DNA from 4 places in the Erwinia sp. AC075 genome. Region 1 is predicted to be linked to each of the others. Evidence: predicted binding sites of a transcription regulator. Region 1 holds the regulator's gene; each other region holds the start of a gene.
The links. Region 1 encodes PurR, which represses purine synthesis genes. Its sites were predicted from a motif close to CANGCAAACGTTTGCNTG; they were not measured.
Positions count from the first base shown of each region.

Region 2: a site for PurR is predicted at 4,345-4,362, ahead of AC0IXH_RS09440 (amino acid aminotransferase). Genes of this name have one in related genera too.
Region 3: a site for PurR is predicted at 3,196-3,213, ahead of gcvT (glycine cleavage system aminomethyltransferase GcvT). Genes of this name have one in related genera too.
Region 4: a site for PurR is predicted at 2,335-2,352, ahead of serA (phosphoglycerate dehydrogenase). Genes of this name have one in related genera too.

Region 1 covers NZ_CEEDEU010000001.1:1,618,303-1,623,981, reverse strand. The annotation lists gene punC (purine nucleoside transporter PunC) at 1-902, opposite strand, end outside; gene punR (DNA-binding transcriptional activator PunR) at 1,016-1,927, shown strand; gene purR (HTH-type transcriptional repressor PurR) at 1,976-3,001, opposite strand; gene cydH (cytochrome bd-I oxidase subunit CydH) at 3,286-3,375, shown strand; gene AC0IXH_RS07575 (C40 family peptidase) at 3,419-4,258, opposite strand; gene AC0IXH_RS07570 (Grx4 family monothiol glutaredoxin) at 4,631-4,969, shown strand; gene AC0IXH_RS07565 (NAD(P)-dependent oxidoreductase) at 5,023-5,679, opposite strand, start outside.
Region 2 covers NZ_CEEDEU010000001.1:2,004,431-2,010,109, reverse strand. The annotation lists partial or broken gene ldtD (L,D-transpeptidase) at 1-1,612, shown strand, start outside; gene AC0IXH_RS09450 (peptidoglycan L,D-endopeptidase MepK) at 1,799-2,347, shown strand; gene AC0IXH_RS09445 (MBL fold metallo-hydrolase) at 2,392-3,021, shown strand; gene AC0IXH_RS09440 (amino acid aminotransferase) at 3,090-4,280, opposite strand; gene ompF (porin OmpF) at 4,495-5,601, opposite strand.
Region 3 covers NZ_CEEDEU010000001.1:4,831,246-4,836,924, reverse strand. The annotation lists gene gcvP (aminomethyl-transferring glycine dehydrogenase) at 1-1,557, opposite strand, end outside; gene gcvH (glycine cleavage system protein GcvH) at 1,629-2,015, opposite strand; gene gcvT (glycine cleavage system aminomethyltransferase GcvT) at 2,045-3,139, opposite strand; gene ubiI (FAD-dependent 2-octaprenylphenol hydroxylase) at 3,632-4,834, opposite strand; gene ubiH (2-octaprenyl-6-methoxyphenyl hydroxylase) at 4,848-5,679, opposite strand, start outside.
Region 4 covers NZ_CEEDEU010000001.1:4,822,797-4,828,475, reverse strand. The annotation lists RNA gene ssrS (6S RNA) at 38-221, shown strand; gene AC0IXH_RS22450 (5-formyltetrahydrofolate cyclo-ligase) at 319-906, shown strand; gene serA (phosphoglycerate dehydrogenase) at 996-2,231, opposite strand; gene rpiA (ribose-5-phosphate isomerase RpiA) at 2,535-3,194, opposite strand; gene AC0IXH_RS22435 (LysR family transcriptional regulator ArgP) at 3,399-4,295, shown strand; gene AC0IXH_RS22430 (oxidative stress defense protein) at 4,375-5,100, opposite strand; gene argO (arginine exporter ArgO) at 5,287-5,679, opposite strand, start outside.

The DNA.
Region 1 (5,679 bases):
AGCAATAACGCCACCATAGACGGATCTTCAATCTGCGCGGCGATAAAAAAAGCCACAATGCTGAGTGAATAGATTGCCAGTAACCAGGGCAGCAGGGAGCGGCCTTCAGTGTGTTTCAGCAACGTGCGGCAGCCGAAGCCGCCAATCAAAAAGGCCAGCGTCTGAGGCACGTAGCTCAGCCCAATGTCACCGGGAGACATGCCAAGATTGCCAAGAATGAAGGGCGAACCGGTCAGCCAGGCAAAGAAGCTGGCTGAACAGGCGGCATAAATCAGCACGTTACCGCTGTAAACCGGCGATTTTAACAGGCTGAAAAAGCCCATTTTCTTCACGCCATCCACCACCGGCTTCTTCACCGTTGGCGCGAGGAACAAGGTGGAAATCAGCAGCACCACCGCGACCAGCAGAAGCGCGACAAAAATGGCGCGCCAGCTGAAATGGTTGAGTAACCAGGCGCCCAGTAACGGCGCGAGCGCAGGCGAGAGTGCCACTAACGGCATGATGGAGGCGAATACGCGATTTGCCTGGCTGGCGGAATAGCGGTCGACAACCAGTGCCTGCCAGCTGACGGCAGCGGCACAAATCCCCACCGCTTGCACAAAGCGCAACGCCAGCAGGGCAGCAGCAGAATCTACCCACCACATCGCGCCACAACTGACGGCGAACAGACTCAGACCCATCAACAGCACAGGCTTACGGCCAATACGATCCGACAACGGACCCCAAAACAGCTGGGCGATGGCAAAACCCGCCAGGAACAGGCTGAGGCTGGCGCTGATGATCCCGGCATCGGTTTGCAGGTCTTGTTGCATGGCACCAAAGGCAGGCAGGTACATATCGGTAGCGAGGAAACCTGCCACGCTTAACAGCGCCAGGTAAACAATAAATCCTTTCGAAGGCATTCTTTTGCTCTTTATTTGTGATGAACGAAACGCCGCAGAGTGTAATCGCGTGCCATACAGCTTGTGAAACGGTAATATTTGCAGGTTGCGTTCAAAAATATTGCAGGCAGATTATGTGGTCAGAACATTCCCTTGAAGTGGTTGATGCAGTTGCCCGCAGCGGCAGTTTTACCGCTGCCGCCGCAGAGCTCCATCGCGTACCCTCAGCCATCAGTTATACCGTGCGGCAGCTGGAGGAATGGCTTGCCGTGCCGTTGTTTGAGCGTCGCCACCGTGATGTGGTGCTGACCGATGCGGGACGGGTATTTATCCAGGAGGGCCGCAGTGTCATCAAAAAAATGCTAGCCACCCGACGGCAGTGCCAACAGGTCGCTAACGGCTGGCGAGGGCAAATTAATATCGCCGTCGATCGCATCGTTAAATCTCAGCGCACCCGACAGCTGGTAGTCGACTTTTATCGGCACTTTCCGGATATGGAACTGCATCTGTCAGCAGAAGTATTTAACGGCGTCTGGGATGCGTTGGCCGATGGGCGGGTGGATGTTGCCATCGGCGCGACACAGGCTATCCCGGTAGGTGGCCGCTTCGCCTTCCGCAATATGGGCGCGCTCAACTGGCGCTGTGTGGTCGCCGCGGATCATCCGCTGGCACGTCAGCACGCAGAAACCAGTGAAGAGGCCATTGGCGAATGGCCTTCACTGGTGCTGGAAGATACCTCAAGAGCCTTGCCGAAACGCACCACATGGACGCTGGATAATCAGCGGCGGTTGGTGGTGCCAGACTGGGAAAGCGCGTTTGACTGCCTGCTGGCGGGCTTGTGCGTGGGGATGGTGCCGGGCCATCTGGCGCAACCGCTGCTGCAAAAGGGCGCTTTGCATGAACTGACGCTGGAAGGCGGATTTCCGGACAGTCCGTGCTGCGTGAGCTGGTCTGAGCAGCAGGCTTCACCGGCGCTGAGCTGGTTGCTGGATTATCTGGGTGACAGTGACACGCTGAACAGTGAATGGCTGAAGGAAGAGCCCTGAGTCAACATAGTGTGCCGAGGGAGAATTCGCCCTCAGCACTGAGCGGGACTAGCGGCGATAGTCCAGGAAGGGACCATCGGCAACCGAACGGCGTTCGATCAACGTAGGATGTACTTCAATCGTCTGCGGTTCTTCACGCTTGCTGGTGATACGATCTAACAGCATATCGAAGGCGGTTTCGCCCAGCTGTTCTTTTGGCTGGTGAACCGTGGTCAGGGCCGGTGTGAAGTAACGGGCGTTGCGTACGTTATCGTACCCGATCACCGATATATCCTGCGGAACGCGCAGGCCCATCTCATCAGCCGCACAAATTGCGCCCATCGCCATCACATCGCCACCGCAGAACACCGCCGTTGGACGCTGCTTCTGCGAGAGGATTTGCTGCATCGCCTGGTGACCTGATTCAGGTTCGAAATTGCCCTGAACCAGCCACTCGTCACGCAAGGTAATCCCCGCTTCAGACAATGCTTTCATAAATCCGGCAAGACGGCCACCGCCGGTGTTACGCTCCATCTGACCGGGTATGACACCAATATCTCGATGCCCACGGTCGATCAGATAACGGCCAGCCAGATAACCGCCTTCAAAGGCGTTGTCTTCTACCGTATCGGTAAAGTCACCGCGCGATTTGCCCCAGTCCATCACCACCATAGGAATATTGCGGTTATCTTCTAGCATGGTGATCAGCTCGTCCGGGTATTCGGAACACATCACCAGCAGGCCATCCACGCGTTTCTGCGCCATCATCGACAGATAGGCCTGCTGCTTGGCAAGATCATTGTGGGCGTTACCGAGGATCAGCGTGTAGCCTTTGGCAAAACAGCGGTTTTCAATGGCTTCAATAATTTCGGCGAAATAGGGCGCCTCGCTCGAAGTAGCCAGCAGCCCGATGGTTTTGGTGTGATTCACCTTCAGACTACGGGCAACCGCGCTGGGTGAATAGTGGAGCGCCTTAATGGCGGCCCACACGGCTTCCCGCGTTTCTTCTGCAACGAAACGGGTCTTGTTGATGACGTGGGAGACGGTGGTGGTGGACACCCCGGCTTGCTTTGCCACATCTTTAATTGTTGCCATGAAATAACTACTCCTGCGCCTATCTTAACTGTTTGATAAGCCTGTTGTTAATCGTTTGCCTGGTGAGATCGAAAACCTGACGTCTGAAGTCGTTTTTTAGTTGCTGTCCGGAGTCGTCAGGAAGGAAAAAGCGCTGATTAAAGACCGCTAAACACCTTAAGGTGCGGGCCGTTGCGCAACAAAAAAAGAATTCTAACAAGGCTTGGCAGAGAAAACGAGATTTTTACCGTCAAGTATGGGAAAATTGATGGCATCATAAACTGTAGGGCTATTTAGGATTAAAAATGGATACCGATCTGAAGTTCTCTTTACTGACCACGGTTTGCGCACTGTTGATGATTATGGCGTTTAGCTTCACCGCGATTATGCATTAAGTGCAAACAGGGCCGGTCTGACGATCGGCTCTGAGTATTTCCGCTATCGAATGGTTTTTGGCGTCATCATCCGGCGGGCACCAATATAGTGGCGCTGCCAGTAATCATCTGCCAGAGCGCTGACCTGAATATCCTTGCCAGTACGTGGCGACTGAATAAACTTCCCACCACCCAGATACACGCCAACATGATCTGCCGTCTCGCGCCCGTTAATGCGGAAGAAGACTAAATCGCCTTTCTCCAGCTCATCACGCTTTATCGAAGCCGCATCATGCAGGTGATACATCTCATTCGCCGTGCGCGGGATTTTAAACTTCACTAAATCCTTGTAGGCATACCACACCAGGCCGCTGCAATCGAAGCCGGTTTTAGGCGACGTTCCGCCCCATTGGTAAGGTTTACCCAGCTGGCCCATCAGTTTGGTCATCGCGGTTTCACGGGCTTTTTGATAGCGGGCGCGGTGAGCTTTACTTAACTTTAATGGCGCAGAAACAGAGTCTGACGTCAGCTCTTCAGCAGTATCGACAACCTTGCCACGATGGCGGCCATAGCGTTTTTTTCCGGCGTTTAAGGTGGTTTTCTTTTTGTATTTGCTGGAGTGCAACGGGGCAGTCTGAACAGAGGCGGTTTGCAGCGAAGGTTTCTTTTTAAGCTTCAACTTTTGTACTGAGGTTAAGCGAGATTTTTTGCTGGTGGATTCTTTAACTTTTTTGGTGCTGTTGGCTTTAACCGGTCGGCGTTTACGTCGCTCATCCTCTCGGGCAGGCGTGCCGCTATCTGCCTTATGATGATTTGCATTAATAGGGGCATGTGGCGATGCGTGCGCCATATTGAAAAACAGCTGGGCAAAGGCCAGCATGAAGAGCGTGATAAGTAAACGCATCGTTACCATTAACAGTTTGTGCTACGACCAGAGGCCACAGCTTGCCAGAAACAGGGAGTTCTGCCTTTCAGCAGCGTCATTTTGCAATTCTAATCTAACTCATTAACAAAAGGTAAGGTCTTTTTTGTTTCAATGATACAGAGCAAGTAAAAACTGTAAAAATTAGCCAAATCAGCTGTTTATCTGCGCAAAACCTGTGCTTTTCTCATGCATTAATCCAGCGAAAGCAATAGGAAAATGTTATTTTAACGCTATCGCCTGCACGCTGGCGGCTCTGAGGGCGTGCCCAACTGTTAAAAAATGTCGTTTTCATCGGGCCCGCACAGTCGCTACAATAAATAGACACGAAGTATCCGATTAAGGAAGCCATTTATGAGTACTATTGAAAAAATTGAGCGCCAGATAGCAGAAAACCCGATTCTGCTGTACATGAAAGGCTCACCAAAACTGCCAAGCTGTGGCTTCTCTGCCCAGGCCGTTCAGGCACTTTCAGCCTGTGGCGAGCGTTTTGCCTACGTTGATATTCTGCTGAACCCAGAAATTCGTGCTGAGCTGCCTAAATACGCCAACTGGCCAACCTTCCCACAACTGTGGATTGACGGTGAACTGGTCGGCGGTTGCGACATCATTATTCAGATGTACCAGCAGGGTGAACTGCAGCAGCTGATTAAAGATACCGCGCAAAAATACCCTTCTGACGCCGCTGAATAAGCCCGTCAGAAGCAGAAAAGGCAGGCGTGATGAGCGCCTGCCTTTTTTTATGCTTATTTTTGCTGCTGCAGAAAAGCGTTAAGCAGATCGGTGAAATCTCCGCCTTGTTGCTGATCCTCAGCCATCTGACGGCAGAAGGTGGCAAGGGCGTGAAAAAGCGGCTCGTCGGGCAATTCGCGGCCATTTAACGTCGCAATCTCTTCCATTTCTGGCGCCCAGCGCCAGGCCTTGCTGTACATATCCGGAATAGCCTTGCGCAAACGCGCCAGCAGTGCCGGCTGGCTCGCCTCCATTTCCTCAAGCAGTGCTCCGGCAGCGCCCACCCGACTGGCGTTAATCAGCATCAGCGCAGACAGCAAGGTGATGCCTTTATTGATCCCGGCGTAGGACATTTTTAACGCCGACGCCGCGCCAGTCTGCGCCTGCATGATTTTGACCCGCAATCCGAACCTCTCCAGTTCCGCCAGAGAGTCAGCCCGATCGCCCGCAAACCAAAATTGCGGACTTTCATCTTCAGGGGACGCCGGCGGCAGACCGATAATCGCGCCATCGACAAACCCCGCGCGGGTAGGCGCAATCGTTGCGGCAACCCGTTTCAGGGTATCTTCACCGATGGCATTGCAGTCGACATAAAGGGGTTTGGTCTGGGCAGCACTCAGCAGAGGAGCCAGAAACTCCGCCAGCGTCACCGCTGAGGCGGGAGGGACGAT
Region 2 (5,679 bases), 390 kb from region 1:
GCAGGATCGGCAGGCTGTGCAGCAGTTCCAACAGCAACTGGCTGAGGTGGCCATTTCTGGCGTGCAGCCGCAGTTTAATCTGTGGGTTAAACTGCTGACCGATCCTTCGATAACCGGAATGGCGCGTGATGTCGTGCTGTCCGATGCGATGCTGGGCTATCTGCAGTTTGTCTCCACGGTGCCCGCCAAAGGGGAAACCTGGCTGTACAGCAACGTGCCCTATAAGCTGGAAGTGCCCACCCTGTCGGTGATTAATCAGTGGCAGAGAGCGGTTGAACACGGTGGAACCAATGCCTTTGTCACCTCGCTTGCGCCGCAGCACCCGCAATATGTTCTGATGCATCAGGCGCTGAAAACCCTGCTGGCAGATAATCATCCCTGGCCGCAGCTGGCCGCGAAACAGACCCTGAAGCCGGGACAACTGAGTGATGATGTTCCTGCACTGAGGGCAATTCTTGCGCGCACCGGAATGATGACCGCCAGCGCCGAAGGACCGAAGCCGACCGATGAACCCGTCCCGACCACCAGCGTACCGGCGTCTTTCGTGGATGAAGAGATAGCCTCGACACCAGCGCCTAAGCCGGTTGATGAGCAGGCGACCGTCAGTCCTTCCGCCACGCCGCTGCCGGAAAATCCCAATGCTGCCAACACGCCTGAGCTGGCCGGTCAGGTGCAGGGAAATGCCGTGCCCGCCGACCCAACACATATCTATTCTGCTGAGCTGGTCGAAGCAGTAAAACGCTTCCAACGCTGGCAGGGGCTTGAGCCGGATGGTGCGATTGGCCCACGGACCCGTGAATGGCTGAACGTTTCGCCGCAGCTTCGTGCTTCTCTGCTTGCGCTGAATATTCAGCGTTTGCGTCTGTTGCCTGATGATATGCATAACGGGATTATGGTAAATATCCCGAACTACTCGCTGATCTATTATCTCAACGGCAGTCAGATCCTGGCGTCGAGGGTTATTGTGGGCCGACCAGACCGCAAAACGCCTCTGATGCGCAGCGCACTGAATAACGTGGTGCTTAACCCGCCATGGAATGTGCCGACTACGCTGGTCCGTCAGGATATTGTGCCGAAAGTGAAGCAGGACCCGGCTTATCTCTATAAACATAACTACACCTTGCTCTCTGGCTGGAGCAATGATGCGGAAGTCATCGATCCGTCGATGATCGACTGGCGGATGGTTTCAGCGGCGTCGTTCCCTTACCGCATACGTCAGGCGCCGGGTGCGACGAATTCGCTGGGAAGGTATAAGTTCAATATGCCTAGCTCAGACGCCATCTATCTGCACGATACGCCGAACCATAACCTGTTCCAGAAAGACATCAGGGCGCTGAGTTCTGGCTGTGTCCGTGTGAATAAAGCGTCTGATTTGGCCAACCTGCTGTTACAGGATGCGGGATGGAATGACACGCGCATTTCAAGCACGCTGAAAGAAGGTGACACCCGCTACGTGCCGATTCGTCATCGCATTCCGGTCAATCTTTACTACCTGACGGCGTGGGTGGCGGATGATGGTAAGGCGCAATATCGTACAGATATTTACAATTATGATAAGACGGCGCGTTCTGGCGTGCAGAGTATGGCTGCTGCTGGTCAATTAATGCTCTAATGGTTGATTCTTCAGGTGTTCCGGCTCAGGGCAAACTGGGCCGGTCACCTCGGCTTCCAGACAGGTGTTGATATTTGCCGAAGCTGTCACATTTCCCCGGTTGACTCAGCTATTCTCCCCGGTTATGGTTCCAAACGGTGACCATTTTGCACCATTTCAGAACATTTAGCCGGGTAATACAGATTAATGAATAATTTTGACTCTCATCGCCGTAAGTGGCTGACATTAGGAGGCGCTGCATTAGGTTGTGCATTGCTTCCCCGACAGGCTTTCGCCTCGCTCTCCACCTCGCGTCCTCGTGTATTAACATTGAATAACCTGAATACCGGTGAAACGCTCAAAACTGAGTTTTTTAACGGGAAAAGTTACGACAAGGATGAGTTGTCACGTTTGAATCATTTCTTCCGTGATTATCGGGCCAACAAGGTCAAGAACATCGATCCGCATCTGTTCGATCAGCTTTATCGTTTGCAGGCGTTGCTCGATACCCGCAAACCGGTGACGTTGATATCGGGGTATCGTTCGCTGGCGACCAATAATTCCCTGCGGGCCCACACCAAAGGCGTAGCAAAGCACAGTTACCACACGCTGGGTCAGGCGATGGATTTACATATTGACGGGATTGCATTGAGCAATGTTCGCAAAGCGGCGCTTTCCATGGGCGCTGGTGGTGTAGGATACTACCCAAGCAGTAACTTTGTGCATATTGATACCGGGCCGGCACGGCACTGGTAAGATGAAATTCCGGTAGGGCCATGGCTCGCCGGTAACGGAGTGTTATGGACTATCAAATTATCCCGGTGACGGCATTCGCCCAGAATTGCTCGCTAATCTGGTGCGCGGAAACCCTGCAGGCAGCGGTGGTTGACCCCGGCGGCGATGCCGAAACCATTCAGGCGCATGTGGCCGAAAAAGGCGTTACCGTAACGCAAATTCTGCTGACCCACGGACACCTTGATCATGTTGGCGCCGCTGCCGAACTGGCGGCTTTTTATGGCGTGCCGGTTGTTGGTCCACATAAAGCGGATGCTTTCTGGCTGGAAGGTTTACCTGCTCAGAGCCAGATGTTCGGCTTCCCCTATTGCGCGCCCCTGACGCCAGATCGCTGGCTGGAAGAGGGGGAAACCGTGCAGCTCGGCAACATCACCCTCGAGATCCTGTTATGCCCTGGCCATACGCCCGGTCACATCGTGTTCTTTGACCGTGCTTCTCGCCTGCTGGTCTCCGGTGACGTGATCTTTAACGGCGGCGTAGGGCGTTCTGATTTTCCTCAGGGCAGCCATGCGGACCTGATCGCATCCATTAAGACCAAGCTTTTACCGCTGGGTGACGACGTGACCTTTTTACCGGGACATGGGCCGATGTCCACACTGGGCCGTGAAAGAATTTCGAACCCGTTCCTGCAGTAACGCGCGCGGGGAAAAAAGACACAAAAAAGCCTGCATTAAGCAGGCTTTTTTTATGCTCAGTCGCCGGTTTACAGCACGGCGACAATCGCTTCACACAGCGGAGCCATATTATCTGGCGTCATGCCCGCCACGTTAACGCGACCTGAATTCACCGCATACACGCCGAACTCTTCGCGCAGGCGAACCACCTGGTCTTTCGTCAAACCGCTGAATGAGAACATGCCATTCTGCTTGATGATAAAGCTGAAATCCCCTTTAGCGCCTTTCTCCTGCAGGGTGTTCACAAACAGCTGACGCATACGGTGGATGCGTTGACGCATGTCTGCCAGTTCCTGCTCCCAGATAGCACGCAGAGCCGCGTTACCGAGGATGGTGGCCACTACCGCCGCACCGTGCGCCGGTGGGTTAGAGTAGTTTGCACGGATGGTGGCTTTCACCTGGCTGAATGCGGTATCCGCTACCGATGCTTCGCTGGCAACCAGCGTCAGTGCGCCAACGCGTTCGTTATACAGACCGAAGTTTTTCGAGTAAGAGCTGGCGACGATCAGTTCCTGATGGCTGGCCGCAAAAATACGCAGGCCTTCAGCATCTTCTTCCAGACCCCGGGCAAAGCCCTGATAGGCGAAGTCGAACAGCGGCAGCCAGCCACCGGCCAGTGACAGCTCGGAAAGTTGTGCCCACTGTTCAGCCGTCGGATCAATACCGGTCGGGTTATGGCAGCAGCCATGGAACAGCACCACGTCACCGGCTGCAACCTCACGCAGGGCGTTAACCATGCCGTCAAAGTCGAGGGAGTGATTGGCCGCGTCGTAATACTGGTACTCGCAGACTTCAAGACCCGCGGATTCAAACACATTTTTATGGTTCGGCCAGCTTGGGTTGCTTACCCAGATGCGCTTCGCGCTGGTCTGAGTGGCAATAAAGTCAGCCGCAACGCGCAATGCACCGGTTCCACCTGGGGTCTGCGCTGTGCGGGCACGCTTGGTGCTCACAATGGCGTTGTCTTTCCCAAACAACAGTTCCTGAGTGCACTTACCGAAGTCGGCCAGTCCATCGATGCTGAGGTAATTTTTGGTGGTTTCATTCTCTAACAGATACTGCTCAGCTTTCTTCACGCTGGTGAGTACCGGTGTTTTGCCGGTTTCGTCTTTATAGACACCAATGCCCAGATTGATCGTATTTGGGCGATCGTCGGCACGGAAGAGATCGGCTAAACCAAGAATAGGGTCGGCGGGTGCAGCTGCAATGCGTTCAAACATAGTCGAAGTCCGTTAGCTTAATCTAAAGCGAAGTGAGGACTCAGGTTACGCCACAGCGCACAAATTGCCAACCGTTTGCGTTAAAAATCACAGGGAACAGAGTGAGGGTAATTAATCAGAGGGAGAAAGCGGGGCGGAGGAAACAAAAACGGGGCCGAAGCCCCGTTTTGACGTTGCGCGGTGGTGACGCGAATCACCCCGGCAGTGCAGCTTATTAGAACTGGTAAACCAGACCCAATGCTACGGTATCGCCTGAACCTATGCCCAGTTTGTTGTCGTCATCAATCTGGTTGATGATGTAGTCAACATAGGTAGACATGTTTTTATTGAAGTAGTAAGTCGCGCCCACTTCGAAGTATTTAACCAGGTCAACATCGCCAACGCCTTCGATATCTTTGCCTTTAGTCTGAACGTAGGCAATGGACGGACGCAGACCGAAGTCGAACTGGTACTGTGCAACTAACTCGATGTCCTGAGTTTTGTTAGCGTAGCCAGCAACAGCGTTAGACACACCATTGGCGTCGATGATGTTACCAGAGATACGGGTAGCGTTACGGCCTTCAGCATAAGATGCGGCCAGGTAAACGTTGTTTGCATCATATTTCAGAGCAGTGCCCCAGAACTCTGCACGGTCACCACGACCCAGAGCCAGGTCAGTGTTCTGGCCGTCAACACGGTCCTGAGAGCTATAAGCACCTACGATGCCAACACCGATTGGTGAGGTGTAAGAAGTCGACACACCGTAGCCGTCGCCGTTAGAGCGCTGCAGGTCATCACGTTCGTTTTTGCCCTGGTACTGAGCTGCGAAGTCCCAGCCATCAACCAGACCAAAGAAATTGGTGTTACGGTAAGTCGCCACGCCGCCGGTACGGCTGGTCATGGTATCAGACTGGCCGAAGTCGCCACCGAATTCTGGCAGCATATCTGTCCAGGCCAGTGCGTCATAAGCGATGCCGTAGTTACGACCGTAATCTACAGAACCGTACTCAGCGAATTTCAGACCAGCAAAGCCCAGACGGGTTTTGTTGCCGTCTTGCGCGTCAGAACCTTCAGAGTTGTTTGCCTGGATGTTGTATTCCCACTGGCCGTAACCGGTCAGCATGTCGTTGATCTGGGTTTCACCTTTGAAACCAAAACGGACATAGGACTTATCGCCATCACCGCCGTAGCTGTCGTCGTCTGATGAGAAGTAGTGCAGACCAACAGCTTTACCATAGAGGTCCAGCTTGTTGCCGTCTTTGTTATAGATTTCTGCTGCATTGGCTGCACCAGCTGCTAACAGGGCTGGGATAACCAGTGCCAGAATGTTGCGCTTCATCATTTTTTATTACCCTCATTGGAGTTATTTGGACACCTGCCACTGCCGTCAACAATTCTTTACAGAACCCCGAAGAGAGTT
Region 3 (5,679 bases), 3.2 Mb from region 1:
CGCCGCGTTCAACTTCATGGTGCAGGATCCCAGCGGGATCATCGCCTGGTTCAACGCCAGATCTTTACGCTCCAGGCTGTGCATATAACGCATCATCTCAGTCTCGCTGTGATGACGGTTAAACACCGGATGGGTCAGGATCGGATCCTTACGCAGCAGCGCAGCCGGCACCGACGTGCTTTCTGCCGCGACCGATGCATCCAGCGCATCAATATCCAGACCGTGATTTTCGCCCAGCAGAATCGAGAACAGCGCGACGACATCTTCACGCAGTGTGTTTTCAGCAAGCGTAATGCCGACGGCATTAAGAATATCGGTACGCAGATTCACGCCGAAGCTTAACGCACGATCCAGTACGGCCGCTTTATCACTGACTTCAACCGTCAGCGTATCGAACCAGCTGTGGTGACGCAGCGTCAGGCCGCCTTTTTGCAAACCGGCGGCAAGAATGTCGGTCAGACGATGAATACGGGAGGCAATGCGCTTCAGCCCTGCCGGTCCGTGGAACACCGCATACAGGCTGGCGATATTGGCCAGTAAGACCTGCGAAGTACAGATGTTGGAGTTCGCCTTCTCGCGGCGGATATGCTGCTCGCGGGTCTGCATCGCCATACGAAGCGCGGTATTGCCTGCGGCATCGCGCGAGACGCCGATAATGCGGCCTGGCATGGAGCGTTTGTGTTCATCACGGGCGGCGAAGAAGGCCGCGTGTGGACCGCCGTAGCCCATTGGCACGCCAAAGCGTTGCGCGGAACCAAAGACGATATCCGCACCGATTTTACCCGGCGCCTGCAACAGCACCAGGGTCATAAAGTCCGCCGCGACGCTGACGATCACCTTGCGGTTTTTCAGCTCGGCAATCAGATCGCTGTACTCATGCGCTTCACCGGTGGTGCCGACCTGCTGCAACAGCACACCGAACAGGTCCTGATGATCGAGCACCTTTTCGGCTTTATCGACCAGTACCTCAAAGCCGAAGGTTGCCGCACGGGTGCGCACCACGTCGAGGGTTTGCGGGTGAATATCGTCAGCCACAAAGAAGCGGTTGGCATTTTTCAGCTTGCTGACGCGTTTGGCCATCGCCATCGCTTCAGCAGCGGCGGTGGCTTCGTCCAGCAACGAGGCGGAAGCAATATCCAGACCGGTCAGGTCCAGCGTCAGCTGCTGGAAGTTCAGCAGCGCTTCAAGACGCCCCTGAGACACTTCCGGCTGATAAGGGGTGTAAGCGGTGTACCAGCCTGGGTTTTCCAGCATGTTGCGCAGGATAACCGGCGGCGTCAGCACCGGGGTATAGCCCATGCCGATATAGGATTTGTAACGCAGATTCTGACTGGCGATCGCCTTCAGCTCCGCAAGAGCCTGATGTTCAGTCAGGGCATCCCCCACCGCGGGAGGGCTCGGCAGCTGAATATCTGCCGGCACGATCGACGCGATCAGGTCATGGAGTGAGCTGGCACCGGTGGCATTGAGCATCGCAGCTTGCTGCTCCTGCGAAGGACCAATATGGCGCTCGATAAACGCGCCGGTGTGTTCAAGCTGGCTGAGAGTCTGAGTCATTAGCGGTAAATCCTGAATCGGGCATGGTAAGCAGAAGCGGGACGAATGGGCTCGTCCCGCAGGGCAATGATTTATTCGTCGATGCTGCCTTTGTAAGCATCGGCATCCAGCAGCGAATCCAGTTCAGATTCATTGCTGGCTTTGATTTTGAACAGCCAGCCTTCGGCGTACGGGGCGCTGTTGACCAGCTCCGGTTCGCCGTCCAGCGCGCTATTCACCTCGATAATTTCGCCGCTGATGGGCGCGTAAATATCCGACGCTGCTTTCACTGACTCGGCCACGGCGCAGTCGTCGCCCTGGCTGTAGGTGTTACCCACATCCGGCAGGTCAACAAACACCATATCGCCCAGCAGCTCCTGCGCGTGCTCGGTGATGCCTACGGTGTAAGTTCCGTCGGCTTCTTTGCGCACCCATTCGTGGCTGTCACGGTATTTCAGTTCATTTGGCACATTGCTCATCGCCAGGCTCTCCTGAGAGGTTATTGTTATCAGACGACCGGTTTACCGGCGCGTACAAAAATCGGTTTAGTGACCTTAACCGGCATTTCCCGGTTACGGATCTGCACGATAGCCTGCTCGCCAATGCCAGCAGGAACGCGTGCCAGGGCAATACTGCACCCTAAAGTCGGGGAGAAAGATCCGCTGGTGATCACACCTTCACGCAGATTGCCTTCGCCGTCGGTAAAGCGTACCGGCAGTTCATTACGCAGCACGCCTTTTTCAGTCATGATCAGGCCGACCAGCTGCTCGGTGCCTTTTTCACGCTGGGATTCCAGCGCTTCACGGCCGATAAAATTGCGGTCTTCCGGCAGCCACGCCACGGTCCAACCCATATTGGCGGCCAGCGGAGAGACGCCCTCGTCCATCTCCTGACCATACAGATTCATACCGGCTTCCAGACGCAGCGTATCGCGTGCGCCCAGGCCCGCAGGCTTCACGCCTGCCGCCAGCAGCTTCTGCCAGAAATCCGCCGCCTGCTCATTGGGCAGCGCAATCTCGTAGCCTGCTTCGCCGGTGTAACCGGTGGTGGCGATAAACAGCTCACCGGCCTGCACGCCAAAGAACGGCTTCATGCCGGCTACGGCCTGGCGCTGCGCTTCGTCAAACAGCGTCTGCGCCTTTTCCTGCGCCTGCGGACCCTGTACGGCAATCAGCGACAGGTCGTCACGCAGCGTCAGCTCAACGCCGAACGGTGTCGCGTGCTCGCCAATCCACGCCAGGTCTTTCTCACGGGTGGCAGAGTTAACCACCAGACGGAAGAAGTCCTCGGTCATAAAGTAAACAATCAGATCGTCAATTACGCCAGCCGATGCGTTAAGCATGCCGGTATAAAGGGCTTTGCCCGGAACCGTGAGTTTGGCAACGTCGTTGGCAAGCAGATAGCGCAGGAATTCCCGGGTGCGCGCACCTTTGAGATCGACAATGGTCATGTGGGAGACGTCAAACATGCCGGCATCAGTTCGGACCGCGTGGTGCTCATCCATCTGGGAGCCATAATGCAGCGGCATCATCCAGCCATGGAAATCCACCATGCGCGCACCGCAAGCCTGATGCTGTTCGAATAAGGGGGTCTGCTGAGTCATATCATTCCTGTGCTTTACAAGTTGTCATGCGCCTGGTCACAGCCTGTGACGACCGGAACGCAAACGATACCCTGGCTCTGAACTTACCACCGAATGCGGCCATTAACCATAAGTTAAACGGGGGTGAATCTTTTCAGTGCAGGGCGGAACGGCAACAGAGTTTCCAGCATTTTTCACCAGATTTCCGCGGCAAACCGCACATAAACGGCAATAAACCGGCAAAAAGTCAGTTTAAAAGTAAGGGTTTCAGGCGAAACAGATAAAAAATAACTTCAGGTTATCAATTTATCCATTATTAAAAGTAATGCGAAGTGTGCAGTAAAATTAGAATTTTTCAAACGATGGGCCAAAATGGGGCAGCCGTTGCACTCACCTGAAAAAGCGCTTCTGTGGGTAAATAAGTTGGTTTAAAGATTAGCAGCAACAGGGGAAAAGCAGAGGAGGGAAAACGTTCAGGGCAAGGTGAACTTCGCCCTGAACGGCATCGCAAGGTTACCGCAACCACTCGGGAAGATCGTTCAGCCCCATCGCCTGCTTCAGCAGACGTGGCTTCACGCCAGGCAGATTATCGGCCAGGCTCAGACCAATATCCCGCAGCAGCTTTTTCGCCGGGTTGTTGCCGTTAAACAGCTCACGGAAGCCCTGCATTCCGGCCAGCATCATCGCCGCACTGTGCTTACGGCTGCGCTCGTAGCGACGCAGATACAGGTGCTGTCCAATATCTTTGCCCTGCTGGTGCAGGCGCTTCACTTCGCCAATCAGTTCGGCGGCATCCATAAAGCCGAGGTTAACGCCCTGACCTGCAAGCGGATGAATGGTATGCGCGGCATCGCCGACCAATGCCAGACGGTGCGCGGCAAAGTTGCGGGCATAACGTCCCATCAGCGGAAAGCTTTTGCGCTCACTTTCCACCTTACACAGCCCCAGTCGCAGATCGAAGGCCACCGACAGCTGCTGATTGAAGAGATCTTCCGGCATCGACTGCAAACGTGTCGCTTCCTGCGGCGAAACCGACCAGACAATCGAGCACAGATGCGGATCGCTCAGCGGCAGGAACGCCAGAATGCCGTCGCCGTGGAAGACCTGACGGGCTACCGCGTCGTGCGGCTGCCCGGTGCGGATATTGGCCACCAGCGCATGGTGGTCGTAATCCCAGAACGCCATCGGAATATCCGCTTTGTTGCGCAGCCAGGAGTTGGCGCCATCGGCCGCCACCAGCAGACGGGCACTCATCATGCTGCCATCTTTCAGGGTGACAAAGGCTTCGTTGTCGCCAAAGGCCACCTGCTGGAGCTCTGCCGGTGCAATCAGCGTGATGTCGCTCAGCTCGCTGGCTTTCTTCCACAGCGCCTGATGAATAATCGGGTTCTCGATAATGTGGCCGAGGTGCGCCAGCCCTTGTTGACCATCGTCAAAAGCGATGTGACCAAAGCTGTCTCGGTCCCAGACTTCCATACCGTGATAGGCGCTGGCGCGTGCTGCCAGAATCGAGGTCCAGACATCAAGATGCTGCAGCAGACGTTCGCTGGCGGCGTTGATGGCGGACACCCGCAGCGCAGGCTGCTCAGCCACAGACGGTTCTGCGGCAGGTTCACGCTCCAGTACCGCGATTTTCATCCCGCTGCCCTGCAGGCCACAGGCGACCGCCAGTCCAACCATACCGCCGCCTGCGACGATAACATCATAGGTTTGCATTACTGCTTTCTCCTTAGCGCTCAACCCAGCCTAACGTGCGCTCGGCGAGCAAATTACGCACCAGCGGCAGCGAGTCCATCGCCATCAGGCCAAGACTCCTTCCTGCCACCAGCGGTGTATAGCGGTTAGCAAACAACCTGACCAGCGTGTCGGTAATGCCAATGGTCGCCGCGGCATCCGGCTGTCGGCGCTGCTGATAGCGCTGCAGCGTGGCATAACTTCCCACATCTTCGCCAGCGCGCCAGCTTGCCGCTACCGTTTCGGCAAGCGACATCACGTCACGCAGCCCTAAATTAAATCCCTGACCGGCGATCGGATGCAGCGTTTGCGCGGCATTGCCAACCAGCGCCAGCCGGTGTGAAACATGCTGAGAGGCAGCCTGCAGCTGCAGCGGATAGCTGTGACGCTGCCCGACCTGGGTAATGCGGCCTAAGCGCCAGCCAAACGCCTGCTGAAGCTGGTGAATAAACTGCCGATCGCTCCAGCCATCGATTCGGGCTTTATCGTCCAGCGGATGGCACCACACCAGCGAACTTCTGCCCGCAGACATCGGCAATAACGCTAACGGGCCATGCTCGGTAAAGCGCTCATAAGCCCGGCCCAGATGGGGTTGTTGAGTTGCCACGTTGGCGATTACCGCCACCTGTTGATAATCCTGCGACTGCCACTGCACGCCGCAGGACGCCGCCACCGAGGAGCGCGAGCCGTCGGCCGCCACCAGCAGCTGAGCCGGCAAGGTTTCGCCATTGCTGAGCGTCACCTGCACATCTTGCTGATTGCGCACCAGCCCGGTAACTTTTGCCGGGCAACATACGCGCACGCCGGGCGCCTTCTTCAGCAGCGTA
Region 4 (5,679 bases), 3.2 Mb from region 1:
CATCGTTATCTGTGTTAGAGTGACGGTGAAGTACAAAATTTCTCTGAGATGTTTGCAAGCGGGCCAGTCCCCTGAGCCGATATTTAATACCATCAGAGTCTGACGCTCTGTAACCTGTGTGCAAGCTCGGTTCGTCCGAGAAGCCTGATGGTTACGACGGCAGTCTCACCTTGAACCAAGGGTTCAAGGGTTACAGCCTGCGGCGGCATCTCGGAGATTCCACTTCTTTACAGTAGTTCCTTTCTGGTACGTTCCTGTCCAACACCCAGCGTGTGATTTCTGAGTTTACCCCTGTCCAGTCTTACTACACGGTGAGCTATGAACCTGAATCTTCTCGATCGCCAGGATATCCGCACCCATGTTCGTCACCTCCGTCGGGCGCTGACACCCGAGCAGCAACAGCTCGCCGCCGTGCAAGCCGCCGAACGCGCGCTTAATTTTGCTCCGATACAACAAGCCAAAAAAATCGCCCTGTTTCTCTCTTTCGACGGTGAGCTGAATACCCGTCCGCTGATTGCCAAACTCTGGCAGCACAAGCAACAGGTGTACCTGCCGGTGCTCCATCCGTTCTCCGAAGGCCAGCTGTTGTTTATTCGTTATGACGAGCACACGACGCTTACACCCAACCGGCTGCGTATTCCTGAGCCGCCGTTGGATATCCGCAATCTGGCCACGCTTAGCGAGCTGGATGTGCTGTTGGTGCCGTTAGTGGCCTTTGATAAGCAGGGACAACGGCTGGGGATGGGCGGGGGTTTTTACGACCGCACGCTGCAAAATTGGCAGCAGCACGGATTTTTACCCGTCGGTCTTGGGCATGATTGCCAGCGGGTTGATGATCTGCCCGTTGCAGAGTGGGATGTGCCGCTCCCGGCGATGATCACGCCGTCGAAAATCTGGCAGTGGTAAGGCTGAATCGCTATAAAAAAAAGCCCCGGGCAATTGCCGGGGCTTTTTTTAGGGTGATTACTGGAGCGGGCGTTAACCCGCCAGCTTAATCAGTACAGCAGACGAGCACGGATGGTGCCCGGAATGGCTTTCATCAGCTGCAGCGCTTTGTCCGCCACATCCTGCGGTGCATCGACATCAATCACCACATAACCCATCTGTGGGGTAGTTTGCAGGTACTGTGCGGCGATGTTGACGCCCTGGTCTGCAAAGATGTTGTTGATTGCGGTCAGCACGCCGGGACGGTTCTCGTGGATGTGCAGCAAACGGCTCTGGTCGCCATGCATCGGCAGAGAGACTTCCGGGAAGTTAACCGCAGACAGCGTTGAACCGTTATCCGAGTACTTAGCCAGCTTGCCGGCCACTTCGATACCGATATTTTCCTGCGCTTCCTGCGTTGATCCACCGATGTGTGGCGTCAGGATCACGTTATCAAACTCGCACAGCGGCGACAGGAACGGATCGCTGTTGGTCGCAGGTTCTTCCGGGAACACGTCAATTGCCGCGCCCGCCAGATGCTTGTCCGCCAGCACTTTACACAGGGCAGGAATATCGACCACGGTGCCGCGTGAGGCGTTAATCAGCAGTGAGCCTGGCTTCATCATCGCCAGCTCTTCTGCGCCCATCATGTTCTGCGTTGAGAGCGTCTCTGGTACATGCAGGCTGACGACATCACTCATATTCAGCAGGTCAGACAGATGGCGAACCTGCGTGGCGTTACCCAGCGGCAGCTTGCTCTCGATATCATAGAAGAACACGTGCATACCCAGGCTTTCCGCCAGCACGCCCAGCTGCATGCCGATATGGCCGTAGCCGATGATGCCCAGCTTCTTACCACGGGCTTCAAAAGAACCCACGGCCAGTTTGTTCCAGATGCCACGGTGTGCTTTGGCGTTCGCGGCAGGCACGCCGCGCAGCATTAACAGCAGCTCGCCGATGACCAGCTCAGCAACGGATCGGGTATTGGAGAAAGGTGCATTAAATACCGGGATGCCACGGCTGCCAGCAGCAGTCAGATCAACCTGGTTGGTTCCGATACAGAAGCAGCCTACCGCCACCAGTTTTTCCGCCGCAGCGAAAATGTCTTCGGTGAGGTTGGTGCGCGAGCGGATACCGATAAAGTGCGCGTCGCGAATGGACTCTTTCAGAGCGTCGCTGTCCAGCGCGCCTTTATGAAATTCGATGTTGGTGTACCCTGATGCGCGCAAATTCTCGACCGCGCTCTGGTGGACGCCTTCCACCAACAGGAACTTAATCTTGTCTTTCTCCAGTGATACTTTTGCCATTTCCCGACCCTATTTTTGCGACTTCAGAAGTGCCAGCTTACCCCTATCTACATCCGGGTATAAGATAGCCTTCTGCCAAAATATCAAAATTTACGGCTGCGGCAATACAAACGATTGCCTGGATGCCAGCACGGCTAACAGGCAAGGCAGCACAATTTGGCAGATAATCGGGGAATGGTGAAAAGGATTAGCAGGATACGCCTGCGCATGAAAGTTATGTGACATAAGTCACCAAATTTCATCGGGTTCAGAAAAGATGTTTTTTATCAGAAAATAACCGACGCCGGGGCGGCGCCGGTAAGATCATTTTACTATGGTCTTCACACCGTTGGCGGTACCAATCAGCGCAACGTCGGCACAGCGTGCAGCAAACAGCCCCACCGTGACCACGCCTGGCAGCGCATTAATCGCTTTCTCCAGCGCAATCGGGTCAAGAATTTTCAGATTATGCACGTCGAGAATAATGTTGCCGTTATCGGTCAGCACATGCTGACGGTATTCCGGCAGGCCGCCCAGCTTCACCAGTTCACGCGCCACAAAACTGCGGGCCATCGGGATCACTTCCACCGGCAGCGGGAAACCGCCCAACACATCAACCTGTTTAGACTCATCCGCGATACAGACAAACTTATCCGCCACCGCAGAGATGATTTTCTCCCGCGTCAGCGCCGCGCCACCGCCTTTGATCATCTGCATCATGCCGTTGATCTCATCAGCGCCATCGACGTAGACCGACAGGGAATCAATTTCGTTGAGGTCGAACACCTGAATACCCAGGCTTTTCAGCTTCTCTGTTGAAGCCTCAGAGCTGGAGACCGCACCGTCAATCTGGTGTTTGATCGAGCCCAATGCATCGATAAAGTGAGCGGCCGTGGAACCCGTTCCCACACCGACAATGGTGCCCGGGGTAACGTAGTCCAGCGCTGCCCAACCTACGGCCTTTTTCAGTTCATCCTGTGTCATGGTAAGTTTAGATTCCGTACAGCTACAGTGTGGCGCTAGTATAAAACAACCCGATGGAAATGACTGCCTTCACGCGGGCTTTGTTGGCACTTTGGAAGCCAGGCCACAAACCTGAAGCGGGATAATGTCGCCTTTGCCCAGGGCAAAGTGACAAAAATATGGCATAGTGCAGTTTCCACACCTGAAAGAGAGTTATCACCCACTATGAAACGCCCGGATTATCGCACGCTTCAGGCGCTGGATGCAGTGATTCGCGAGCGCGGCTTCGAACGCGCAGCACAAAAGCTTTGCATTACCCAGTCGGCAGTCTCACAACGAATCAAGCAGTTGGAGAACATGTTCGGCCAGCCGCTGCTGGTGCGTACCGTGCCGCCACGCCCAACCGAGCAAGGGCAAAAGCTGCTGGCGTTACTGCACCAGGTTGAACTGCTGGAAGAGGAGTGGCTGGGCGATGAGAACAGCGGCACCACGCCATTGCTGCTGTCGCTGGCAATAAACGCCGACAGTCTGGCAACCTGGCTGCTGCCCGCGCTGAAAACCGTATTAACCGACTCTCCGGTGCGTCTGAACCTGCAGGTGGAAGATGAAAGCCGCACGCAGGAACGCCTGCGTCGTGGCGAAGTGGTTGGGGCAGTGAGTATTCAACCTCAGCCTCTGCCAAGCTGCCTGGTGGATCAGCTCGGCGCGCTGGATTATCTGTTTGTCGGCTCGAAGGAATTTGCCGCGCGTTATTTCCCGAATGGCGTGACCCGCTCTGCCCTGCTGAAAGCGCCCGCGGTGGCCTTCGACCATCTGGATGATATGCATCAGGCCTTTTTACAGCAGAACTTTGACCTGTCGCCGGGCAGCGTGCCCTGCCATATCGTTAACTCGTCGGAAGCGTTTGTGCAGCTGGCGCGTCAGGGCACCACCTGCTGTATGATCCCGCACCTGCAGATTGAGCGCGAGCTGGCAGAAGGCGAGCTGATTGACTTAACGCCGGGCCTGTTCCAGCGCCGGATGCTTTACTGGCACCGCTTCGCGCCAGAAAGCCGCCTGATGCGCAAGGTCACCGATGCGTTGATCGCTCACGGCCATCGCGTCCTGCGTCAGCCGGAATAGGCCATAAAAAAAGGCTCCCGTTGGGAGCCCTGAATGCAGCCTGCACCGGGCGTTGTCACCGACAACGCCCTTTTTGCGATTACGGGTTACGCTGCAGTTCAAACACCACATCAACCTGATCGTCGAAGTGAATGCTCTGCTTTTCATAGGTTTCCGCCGCAGAGGTCATCGGTGCGGCATCGGCCATTTTATACATGCGCGCGACCGGCATTGGCTGGTAGTTAGCAACGTGATAACGGATGCTGTAAACCGGGCCCAGCTTGGTATTAAAGCCTTTCGCCAGCTCGCCTGCCTGCTGCGTCGCGTCCTGAATCGCGGCCTGACGCGCCTTGTTGCGGTACTCATCCGGATGGGCCACGCCCAGCTCAACGGAGCGGATTTCGTTCAGGCCAGACTTCAGCGCACCGTCCAGCAGCTCGTTCAGCTTATCTAACTGACGCAGAGTCACCTGCACCTGACGCACCGCACGGTAGCCTTTCAGCACCGCTTTGCCTTCTTTGGTGTAGTCATATTCTGGCTGGGTACGCAGGTTAGCGGCATCAATATCTTTCTTCTCAATGCCATTTTTTTGCAGGAAATCAAAGTACTGCGCGACTCGCGTATCGGCCTGAGTCTTGGCTGCAGCGGCATCTTTCGCCGAAATGCTGACTTCAATAGCCAGCGTAGCGATATCCGGTGTGGCTTCAACACTGGACTGGCCAGACGTCACAACGTGTGGGCCATTCGGCAGCTCATCTGCCAGCGCCAGAGCCGGTACGGTTCCAAATCCAATCATTGCGGCCAGGGCCAATTTAGTAAGCTTCACTGGGTTCCTCCGTGGGGTATTTCAGTCACATCAAGGTTTACTGACGGGGAAAATTGCCTCACCGCCAGAGAAATGTTCCGTTAAAACGCAACAAGCTGGCATATGTTATTGCGTTTTCGGGTATCAGGCTATGACCTTAATTCCTGGAGTGAGTTCCTTGTGACGGAAATCATCCCCATCAGACAATTACTGGAAACCTGTTGCCTGCAGCGCCAGCTTTAACGCAATGCCCCACATCATAACCCCAACCAGCGCATTGATGATGCGTTGGGCTTTCGCCGTATTCAGCAGCGGTGACAGCCAGGCGGCGAGTGACGCCAGGCCAAAGAACCACAGGATTGATGCGGTAACCGAGCCCAACGCAAACCAGCTGCGGGCTTCCGCCGGAAGCTGTCCGCCCAGACTGCCGAGCACCACAAAGGTATCGATATAGACATGCGGATTCAGCCAGGTCACGGCCATCATGGTGGCGACAATCCGCCAGCGTCCCTGCTTCATCGCGGCGGAGGAAGAGAGGTCAATGTTGCCGCTGAACGCGGTACGCAATGCTCCCCAGCCGTACCACAGCAGGAAAAGCAC